One region of the Exiguobacterium sp. PHA03 genome, then DNA from elsewhere that is predicted to be linked to it. Evidence: predicted binding sites of a transcription regulator. Region 1 holds the regulator's gene; the other holds the start of a gene.
What was found. The regulator LexA, encoded in region 1, represses DNA repair genes until DNA is damaged. The targets are predictions, from matches to a motif close to CGAACATATGTTCG.
Positions count from the first base shown of each region.

Region 2: a site for LexA is predicted at 1,675-1,688, ahead of uvrB (excinuclease ABC subunit UvrB). Genes of this name have one in related genera too.

Region 1 covers NZ_JAUTYQ010000001.1:430,982-435,416, forward strand. The annotation lists gene glpK (glycerol kinase GlpK) at 1-822, opposite strand, end outside; gene Q7C19_RS02205 (MIP/aquaporin family protein) at 866-1,567, opposite strand; gene Q7C19_RS02210 (metal-binding protein) at 1,754-2,224, opposite strand; gene lexA (transcriptional repressor LexA) at 2,256-2,870, opposite strand; gene yneA (cell division suppressor protein YneA) at 3,082-3,369, shown strand; gene Q7C19_RS02225 (YneB family resolvase-like protein) at 3,415-4,068, shown strand; gene Q7C19_RS02230 (DUF896 domain-containing protein) at 4,182-4,418, shown strand.
Region 2 covers NZ_JAUTYQ010000001.1:1,768,712-1,773,146, forward strand. The annotation lists gene uvrB (excinuclease ABC subunit UvrB) at 1-1,621, opposite strand, end outside; gene Q7C19_RS09315 (PDZ domain-containing protein) at 1,828-2,991, opposite strand; gene Q7C19_RS09320 (S41 family peptidase) at 3,014-4,435, opposite strand, start outside.

The sequences.
Region 1 (4,435 bases):
GTTCATGAGCATGAAACAACCTGTTCCGTATGTGTTCTTTCCTTCACCTTCTTCAAAACACGTTTGACCAAAGAGTGCAGCTTGTTGGTCACCAGCGATCCCAGCGATTGGCACTTCGTAACCGAAGAAGTGATATGGTACTGTTTTGTCGTAGACTTCACTCGATTGACGAACTTCTGGTAACATTGATGCAGGAACACCGAGGATATCGAGCAACTCTTCATCCCATTTTTGCTCATAGATGTTGTACATCAATGTCCGTGAAGCGTTCGTGTAATCCGTGATATGCGTTTTTCCACCAGACAATTTCCAAACGAGCCACGTATCAATCGTACCGAAGAGTAATTCACCGTTCTCTGCTTGCTCACGTGCGCCTTCGACATTGTCGAGAATCCATTTGACTTTCGTACCAGAGAAGTAGGCATCAATCAAAAGTCCTGTTTTATCACGGAACTTCTGATTCAAGCCCTGTTCTTTTAAATCGTCACAGATACCAGACGTTTGACGTGATTGCCAAACGAGCGCGTGATAAACCGGTTTACCTGTTTCTTTATTCCAGACGACTGTCGTTTCACGTTGGTTCGTGATTCCGATTCCGGCGATTTGCTCAGGTTTGATATCTGCTGTTCCGAGTGCTTCAGCCATAACAGCAAGAATCGAACCCCAGATTTCGTTTGCATCGTGCTCGACCCAGCCTGGTTGCGGGAAGTATTGCTTGAATTCCCGTTGTGCCGAGTTGACTATTTTCCCGTCGTGATCGAAGATGATCGCACGTGAGCTTGTCGTACCTTGGTCGAGTGCTAGGATATACTTGTTTTCCATTTCGAAATCCCCCTTGAGCGGTATGTGTTTGTGAAACGTGATCTTAGTAGATCAATTGATAGATGAACACGGCAAGCGCTCCGCCGATGATTGGACCAACAACTGGAATCCATGAGTAGCCCCAGTCAGATGACCCTTTATTCGGAATCGGTAAGATAGCATGTGCGATACGCGGTCCAAGGTCACGGGCCGGGTTGATGGCATATCCTGTTGTACCACCAAGTGATAGACCGATGACGACGACGAGTAAACCGACGATAAGTGGTTTTAAGCCGTCACCGAATGTCGTTAAACCGAGCGCCAAGATACCGAAGACGAGAACGAATGTCCCGATGATTTCAGAAATCAAGTTCGACGGCGTATGGCGAATCGCTGGACCTGTTGCGAATACACCGAGTTTTGCAGCTTGATCATCAGTCGCTTCAAAATGTTTCATGTAATGAAGCCAAACGAGAATGGCGCCGATGAAAGCTCCGACAAGTTGTCCGGCAATATAGACAGGAACGTCTGCCCACGGTAAATCAGAGTTTAAAGCAAGTGCAATTGTTAAAGCAGGGTTCAAGTGCGCTCCACTCTCAGCAGCGACGAATGCTCCTGTCATGACGGCAAGACCCCAAGCGAACGTGATGACAATCCATCCGCTGTTTTCGGACTTCGTCTTTCTCAAGACGACACCGGCGACGACACCATCCCCGAGCAGAATGAGGATCATCGTACCGATCATTTCCAATACAAAGTTATTCATGCAAAAACCCTCCCTTTGGATTAAAGCAAATAATGGTCTTTCTACTTTAAATTACTCCGATTTGATAACGTTTTCAATACATATAATTGAAATATAGGAATGGAAATTTTTTATTTTAATGTTTAAAGATACGAAAAATTGGATAAGAAAACACCTCGTCTTGCCTGCAAGCAAGCAAAAGAGATGTTAACGACGACGCTTTTTTCTTTTTTTAGGTCGAAACCAACTACTGGAATAATCTAGTAGGATATGAATTGTACTCGCCACCATGATACCAATGACAAAAGCGGGTAGGGAAGCGAACCAGGAATCAATGGTCTCTGACGCGATGACTTGAAAATACAAGCTGAGAAATAATAAGGGAATCACAAGTGCAGCACTATAAAGGAGTCGGATGACATCCCCAATGATCAATCCGTGTGACCAGATCGAGCGGTGGGGCATGATCTTCACATAAGGCATCCACAGGACTCGAAATGGTCCAAAGCGATAATACGGTTCTGACTTTAAATCGAGGTCAGGTGACAACCAAAGCGTACCGACAGCGATACCGATGGCAGTTGGTAACCAATCCGTTTGTTGCGTTGCGACCGAATACGCAACGTAACCCGTCAGTGCGACGGTATTGACGGTATCATGTACATTTCCTGAAGGCATGAAAAAAGACCAGCCGTAACTGGTCCCTCCGTCAATGAATCGTCCGATACACGCCGATTACCTTACCAAGAATGGAGACATTATCGAAATACATCGGATCCATCGAGTCATTTTCTGGTTGTAGACGTACCTGTTGATCTTCTAAGAAGAACCGTTTCACCGTCGCTTCGCTATCTTCGGTCATAGCTACGACGATTTCTCCGTTTTCTGCTGTGTTTTGTTGGCGTACGATGACGCGATCGCCGTCAAGAATACCTGCGTTAATCATTGATTCACCATCGATCGTCAACATGAAGACCGTTTCGTTTCCTACATAATGTGCAGGGAGCGGGAACTGTTCTTCGATGTTTTCAATCGCTGTAATCGGAAGACCAGCTGTGACTTTCCCGATGACGGGAACATGAACGATAGCTTCCGTGATTTCTTCAGGCTTATCAAGCAATATCTCAATCGCACGTGGTTTCGTCGGGTCACGGCGAATCATTCCCCGTTTCTCGAGTCGATCCAAATGACCGTGTACCGTCGAGCTAGACGCGAGTCCGACTGCTTCTCCGATTTCACGAACTGATGGTGGATACCCCTTCAGTTTCACTTCAGAGACGATGTAGTCGAGAATCTCTTGTTGGCGCTTAGACATTTTCCGCATACGAATTGCCACCTCTTTCTGGATTGAAGTTTGAAATGTAAGAATATATGTTTCTAAATTCACTATAACATAGAACAAATGAGCGTACAAACAATTGTTCGACATTTTGTGTTGACCGAACACGGGTTCTGTGTTTATTATGAATTATGCGAACAATTGTTCCGCGAACGTTTATTCTAACTCATTCATTTCATATTTGGAGGGATTCATGATGATTCATACGATTCGTACTCATGCTTTTTCTATTCTCTTCTATGCATTAAGTATTGCCTTCGTGATCTTTTTACTCACACCACGCCCAGATGAAAAGGTAGCACAATTGATGACGGCTTCCGTTACGGTCGATGAGAACGCTACAGTCGAACAAATTGCTGAAGTCTACAATGACGGTTCGATGTCAGATGAGGAATACGTCAACTGGTTGATCAAAAATAATGATGTTGAGACAAAACATGTCATCTCAAAAAGCAAAATCGTTGTACCAATCGCACAACAATGACAAAATGGAAAAGTTGTGAAAGAACGAACAGGGATGTGAGGTACGATGAAGGTCGTGATTTATTGTCGAGTATCGACCGAAAAAGAAGCACAAGATAGTTCGATTGAACGCCAACGGATGGAGCTTTCGAAGGTTGCGTCTCAAAAGGGGTTTGATGTCGTAGATATCGTCTCTGAAAAAGAGAGTGGATATGATGTTGATCGGGAAGGGATGCTAACAGTTCTTGATTATGTGACACGCGATACGGTAGATGCGGTCCTCGTGACGGATGATACACGGATTGGTCGAGGGAATGCAAAAATCGCTATTTTGCATACATTCAAAAAACATGGGGTCCGCTTGATGACGCTTGATTCAGATGGAGAATATCAACTTGCGGATGCAGAAGCGATGGTCCTTGAGATCGTCTCACTCGTGGAAGAATACCAACGGAAACTGCATAATGCAAAAATCGCCCGTGGCATGCGGCGAGCAGTCGAACAAGGTTTTCGCCCGGAACGAAATCTCAATCGCCAAGGAGAGAACGCAGGACGTAGTCGAAAAGACGTACCGATCGAAGAAATTGTACGTCTTCGAGAACTCGGATTGACGTTTTCTGATATCGCCATCACCTTGCGGGGGATGGGGCATGATATTTCAAAAGCAACGGTCAATCGTCGATATCTTGAATACCGCGAACTGACACCTAGCCCGGAATGAGAAGCAAGTAACCCGTCGACTGACGCGGTTAACTTGCTTTTTTTTATAAGCTCTTTTACAGTAAGAATACAATTGAACTACTCAAGTTTGAGTCATAAAGAAAGAGGGATTCCATGTTATCACAAGAACAATTAGATCGAATTAATGCATTAGCGAATAAATCAAAAGTTGAGCCGTTATCGGAAGCGGAAACGGCAGAGCAAAAAGAATTACGTGCAGCGTATCTCGCAGCATTCCGTGGATCATTCAAAAACCAACTCATGGGTATGAAAATCGTCGATGAAGAGGGAACGGACGTAACACCTGAGAAATTGAAACAAGCACAAGAAGAAGAACGGAATAAACAATAATCGTTCGTTTCTTTTAT
Region 2 (4,435 bases), 1.3 Mb from region 1:
GAGCCGCCCGACCAATCGTTTGAATCAGCGAACGGTCCGACCGGAGGAACCCTTCCTTATCAGCATCAAGAATCGTCACGAGTGAGACTTCCGGAATATCGAGTCCTTCTCGTAACAAGTTGATCCCGACGAGGACATCGTATTTCCCGAGCCTCAAGTCACGTATGATTTCAATCCGTTCCAGCGTCTTGATCTCCGAGTGCATGTAGTTGACCTTGACGCCATTCTCTTTCAAGTAATCGGTCAAATCTTCTGCCATCTTCTTCGTCAGTGTCGTGACGAGAACACGTTCGTTCTTCGCGACCCGGTCACGGATGTTATCCATCAAGTAATCGATTTGTCCTGTGATCGGATGAATCTCAATCGTTGGATCAACGAGACCCGTCGGACGGATGATTTGCTCGACCATCTCTTTCGAATGTTCGAGTTCATACGGTCCTGGTGTCGCCGAGATATAGATCGCCTGACTGACTTTTTCCTCGAACTCCTCGAACCGTAACGGACGGTTGTCTTTTGCCGACGGAAGACGGAAACCGTGATCGACGAGGACTTGTTTCCGTGCCTGGTCCCCGTTATACATCCCGCGAATTTGTGGCAATGTGACGTGTGACTCATCGGCAACAAGTAAAAAGTCCTTCGGGAAGTAATCGAGCAATGTATACGGTGTTGCCCCTTCCGGCATCAAGTTCAAGTGACGCGAGTAGTTCTCGATTCCGGAACAATAACCCATCTCACGCATCATCTCGAGGTCGTAGTTCGTCCGTTGTTCAAGCCGTTGCGCTTCGAGCAATTGATTGTCTTCGCGTAATTTAGCAAGTTGGACTTCCAGTTCCTTCTCGATGTTCGCGATCGCTTTCTGAAGACGGGTATCCCCCGTCACGAAGTGGGACGCCGGGAAGATCGAGATATGTTCACGGTCCGCGACGATCTCACCTGTCAGCGGATCCATGTCACGGATCCGTTCAATCTCGTCACCGAAGAACTCGACCCGGACACACTGTTCGTCGCGTGACGCCGGGAAGATTTCGACGACGTCTCCGCGGACGCGGAACCGTCCGCGCTGGAAGTCGATGTCGTTACGCTCATACTGAATGTCGATTAGACGACGGAGCATCTCGTTTCGCCCCATCTCATTGCCGACACGCAGTGACAAGACGTGGTTGTTGTACTCTTCCGGGTTACCGAGACCATAGATACACGAGACAGACGCAACGATCAAGACGTCTTCTCGTTCAAACAAGGCGGACGTTGCCGAGTGACGCAACTTATCGATCTCATCGTTGATCGAAGAGTCCTTCTCAATGAACGTATCCGTCGACGGAACGTACGCTTCCGGTTGGTAATAATCATAAAAACTAACGAAGTATTCGACCGCGTTGTTTGGGAAAAATTCCTTGAACTCCGAGTAGAGTTGTCCCGCTAGTGTTTTGTTATGGGCAAGGACGAGCGTCGGTTTCTTGATTTCCTTGATGACGTTCGAGACCGTGAACGTCTTCCCGGTACCGGTCGCCCCAAGCAACGTCTGATGTCGTTCGCCTTGTTTTAGCCCAGTCACCAATTTTTCGATTGCCGTCGGCTGATCACCGCCTGGTTCAAATGGTGAAACGAGTTCAAAATCCATCGTTTGCTTCCCCCTCATCACGTTAAAAAATCTATTTCTATTGTATCACTTTACGAACAAACATTCGATTATGAAGTGCTCCTTTTAGGAAGTTACCCTTTTTTTCGAAAATGCAAAAGTTTCTTTTTGCTTCGAGTGTTGAGCATCAATTTTTTTGCTCACAAAAAAATCCCCATCACGAATGTTGCGTGACAGGGAGTAGCTTCTTAATGGAGGGATCGCACCTTCGTCCGACCGTGGACCGGTTCGTTGACGAACAGGATACCGAGCTCATGATGATCTTGTTCATAAAAGGCACGTTGCGCAAAACGGATGTCGCCGTTATGGTTCATGACTTCAAGACGCAGATACGGTTTGTGTTTTTGGATGGCTTCATAGAACGATGCTTCCGAATCGACCTTCTCACCGTTGACCTTATAGATCGCTTCACCTGGAATCAAGCCCATCTCAGCAGCCGGTTTATCGGGAAGTGTTCCAAGGATGACGGCACCACGTGTTCCATTGAGGAACAACGGCGTTTGCGCCCGGTTCAAGCGTTTGACCCGCTGGTGCAACAAAATGTGCAGGACGAGCAAAAAGACGATTCCGTAGAGCCATTCAGCTTGACCAGTCACGTACGCAAGAACCGTCAATAAAACTGCAACAAGACTCGTGATCAAACGTCCTTGAACGAGCGGACGCATCAATTCTTTCGGCAGCTTACCTGTAAAGAGGAAACTGAAACCGATCGGTAACCAGAGAACGACCGGAACGAGTTCCGGGAAGCTGTAGCGTGGCCACCACGTCTCGAGCACGTCGCCCGGAACGAAAACAAGTAGAGGTAACAGCCAAAGCTTATTTGCCGACAGCCCACCGATGAAGCGACCGCGCTTTGAGACGACGAGTGACGGTGACAGACGCCGCTGCCCGCGCCACCAGACGAGGAGACATTCCGCGACGAGCGTCAACGTTGCAAGTAATAAAACCATCTTCGGCTCGACCGCTCGGATCGAGTCAAGACGTGAATCCATCACGAACCAGCCGGTCAGTCCAAGCAAGACGATCGGCCAGAGTGGCAGGTTCAAACGAACGACACCAATCAACAGCAGGACGCTCGAAAGTCCAATCAACAGTAGAGCGTACTGCGGTGTCACTGTCAATCCGAGCCATCCGCTGACGACGGACAAGACGAGACCGACGAGTAGGCCTGGTAAAAGTGTTTCGAGGACATCGCTTCGTTTACCGTGTGTCCGGGAGCGAAACAGTCCGCGTTCCCGTTTGACACGCCGGATGCCGATGACCCAACTGACAAGGAGTGCTAACCACAAGGTCGGACTGGCGATGAGACTAATCGCGGTCCAACCAATTTCATCGAGTAATTCCACGCGCATTCAGACCTCTTTCCATTCCTTATTATTGAGCAGCGACCTCGAGTGCTTTTTTCCGCTGGACGTCATTCTTATCGTCCTGGAGTTTCTTCAGGAGACGCGTCTCCATCTCACCCGCTGTCTGCTGATCGATTTTTCCAGTGACGTCGAGTTTCGCGTCCTTTTGCAAAGCCTCGACAGCTTGTTTCATCGTGTCACCAAAATAGCCGTCCTGTCCTTTTGGCTCGTACCCGATCGCTTCGAGGACGAGGTGGGCATTCTCGACTGATTTTCCGTAATCGCCGACAGCGAGTGACTTTTGATCAGTCAAAATTTTCGTGACGTTGAAGTACGCCGGTTGTTTGACTTCGACCGTCGGCTTGACCCCTTTTTTGTGGATCCAGTTCCCGTCTGGTGTCAGCCATTTGTTCGTCGTTAACTTCAGGTCGCTACCGTCCTTCAAATCATACGCACTTTGGACGATCCCTTTCCCGAACGACTTCGTACCGACGACTTCGGCGCCAGCTCCTTCCTTCAGTCCGGCTGCAAGGATCTCGGACGCTGAGGCCGATCCGCCGTCTTCTAAGACGACGATGTTATATGGTTTCTTCTCGTCTGCCTTCCCGAATTCCTGCTGGCGCTCGCCTTTATTGTTCTCGACTTGATAAATCGGCACGTCTTTCGGAATGAACGGAGCGATCATTTTCGAGACAGCCGTCAAAAGACCACCCGGATTTCCGCGTACATCGATGACGAGTCCATCAATGTTCTGACTCTCGAGTTTCGTCAACCCCTTCTCGAACTCTTCTGCTGTCGGTTCCGAGAACTGTGTTACTTGTAAGACACCGATCTTCTTGCCGTTGACATTCTCCGTTGACGTATAGACCGTCTCGATTGGAATCGTATCGCGTTTAATCGTGACCTCCATCGCGTCTTGTCCGCTACGCTGAATCGTCAGGACGACATTCGTTCCTTTTTCACCACGAATTTTTTTAACGGCTTGATCCGTCTTTTGACCTTTTGTCGACTTACCATCGATTTCTAGGATGACGTCGCCTGGTTTGATACCAGCTTTTTCAGCAGGTGATCCTTTGATCGGCGAGACGATGACGATCGACTCACCTTTTTGTTCAAGCGTCGCACCGATCCCTTCGAACGAAGACGACAGATTCGTGTTGAATGAGGTCGTTTCCGACTCATCCATATAAACGGAATATGGATCGTTAAGCACTTCTGTCATGCCAGATAACGCACCATCGAGTAACTCTTTATCTGTCACGTCTTTTAGATAATTTTGTTCGATCATCTGCCGGACCTGGTCGATTTTTTTCCAATCACCCGTCGCATTCGCCGACGACGATGACGTCGAGACAGAATCCGTTCCGCCAGCCGCTAGCATCCCGACGGCGCCTGCCCCTAAACCAAGCCCGAAGGTACTGACCGCAATCACTGCTGTTGTAGATTTTTT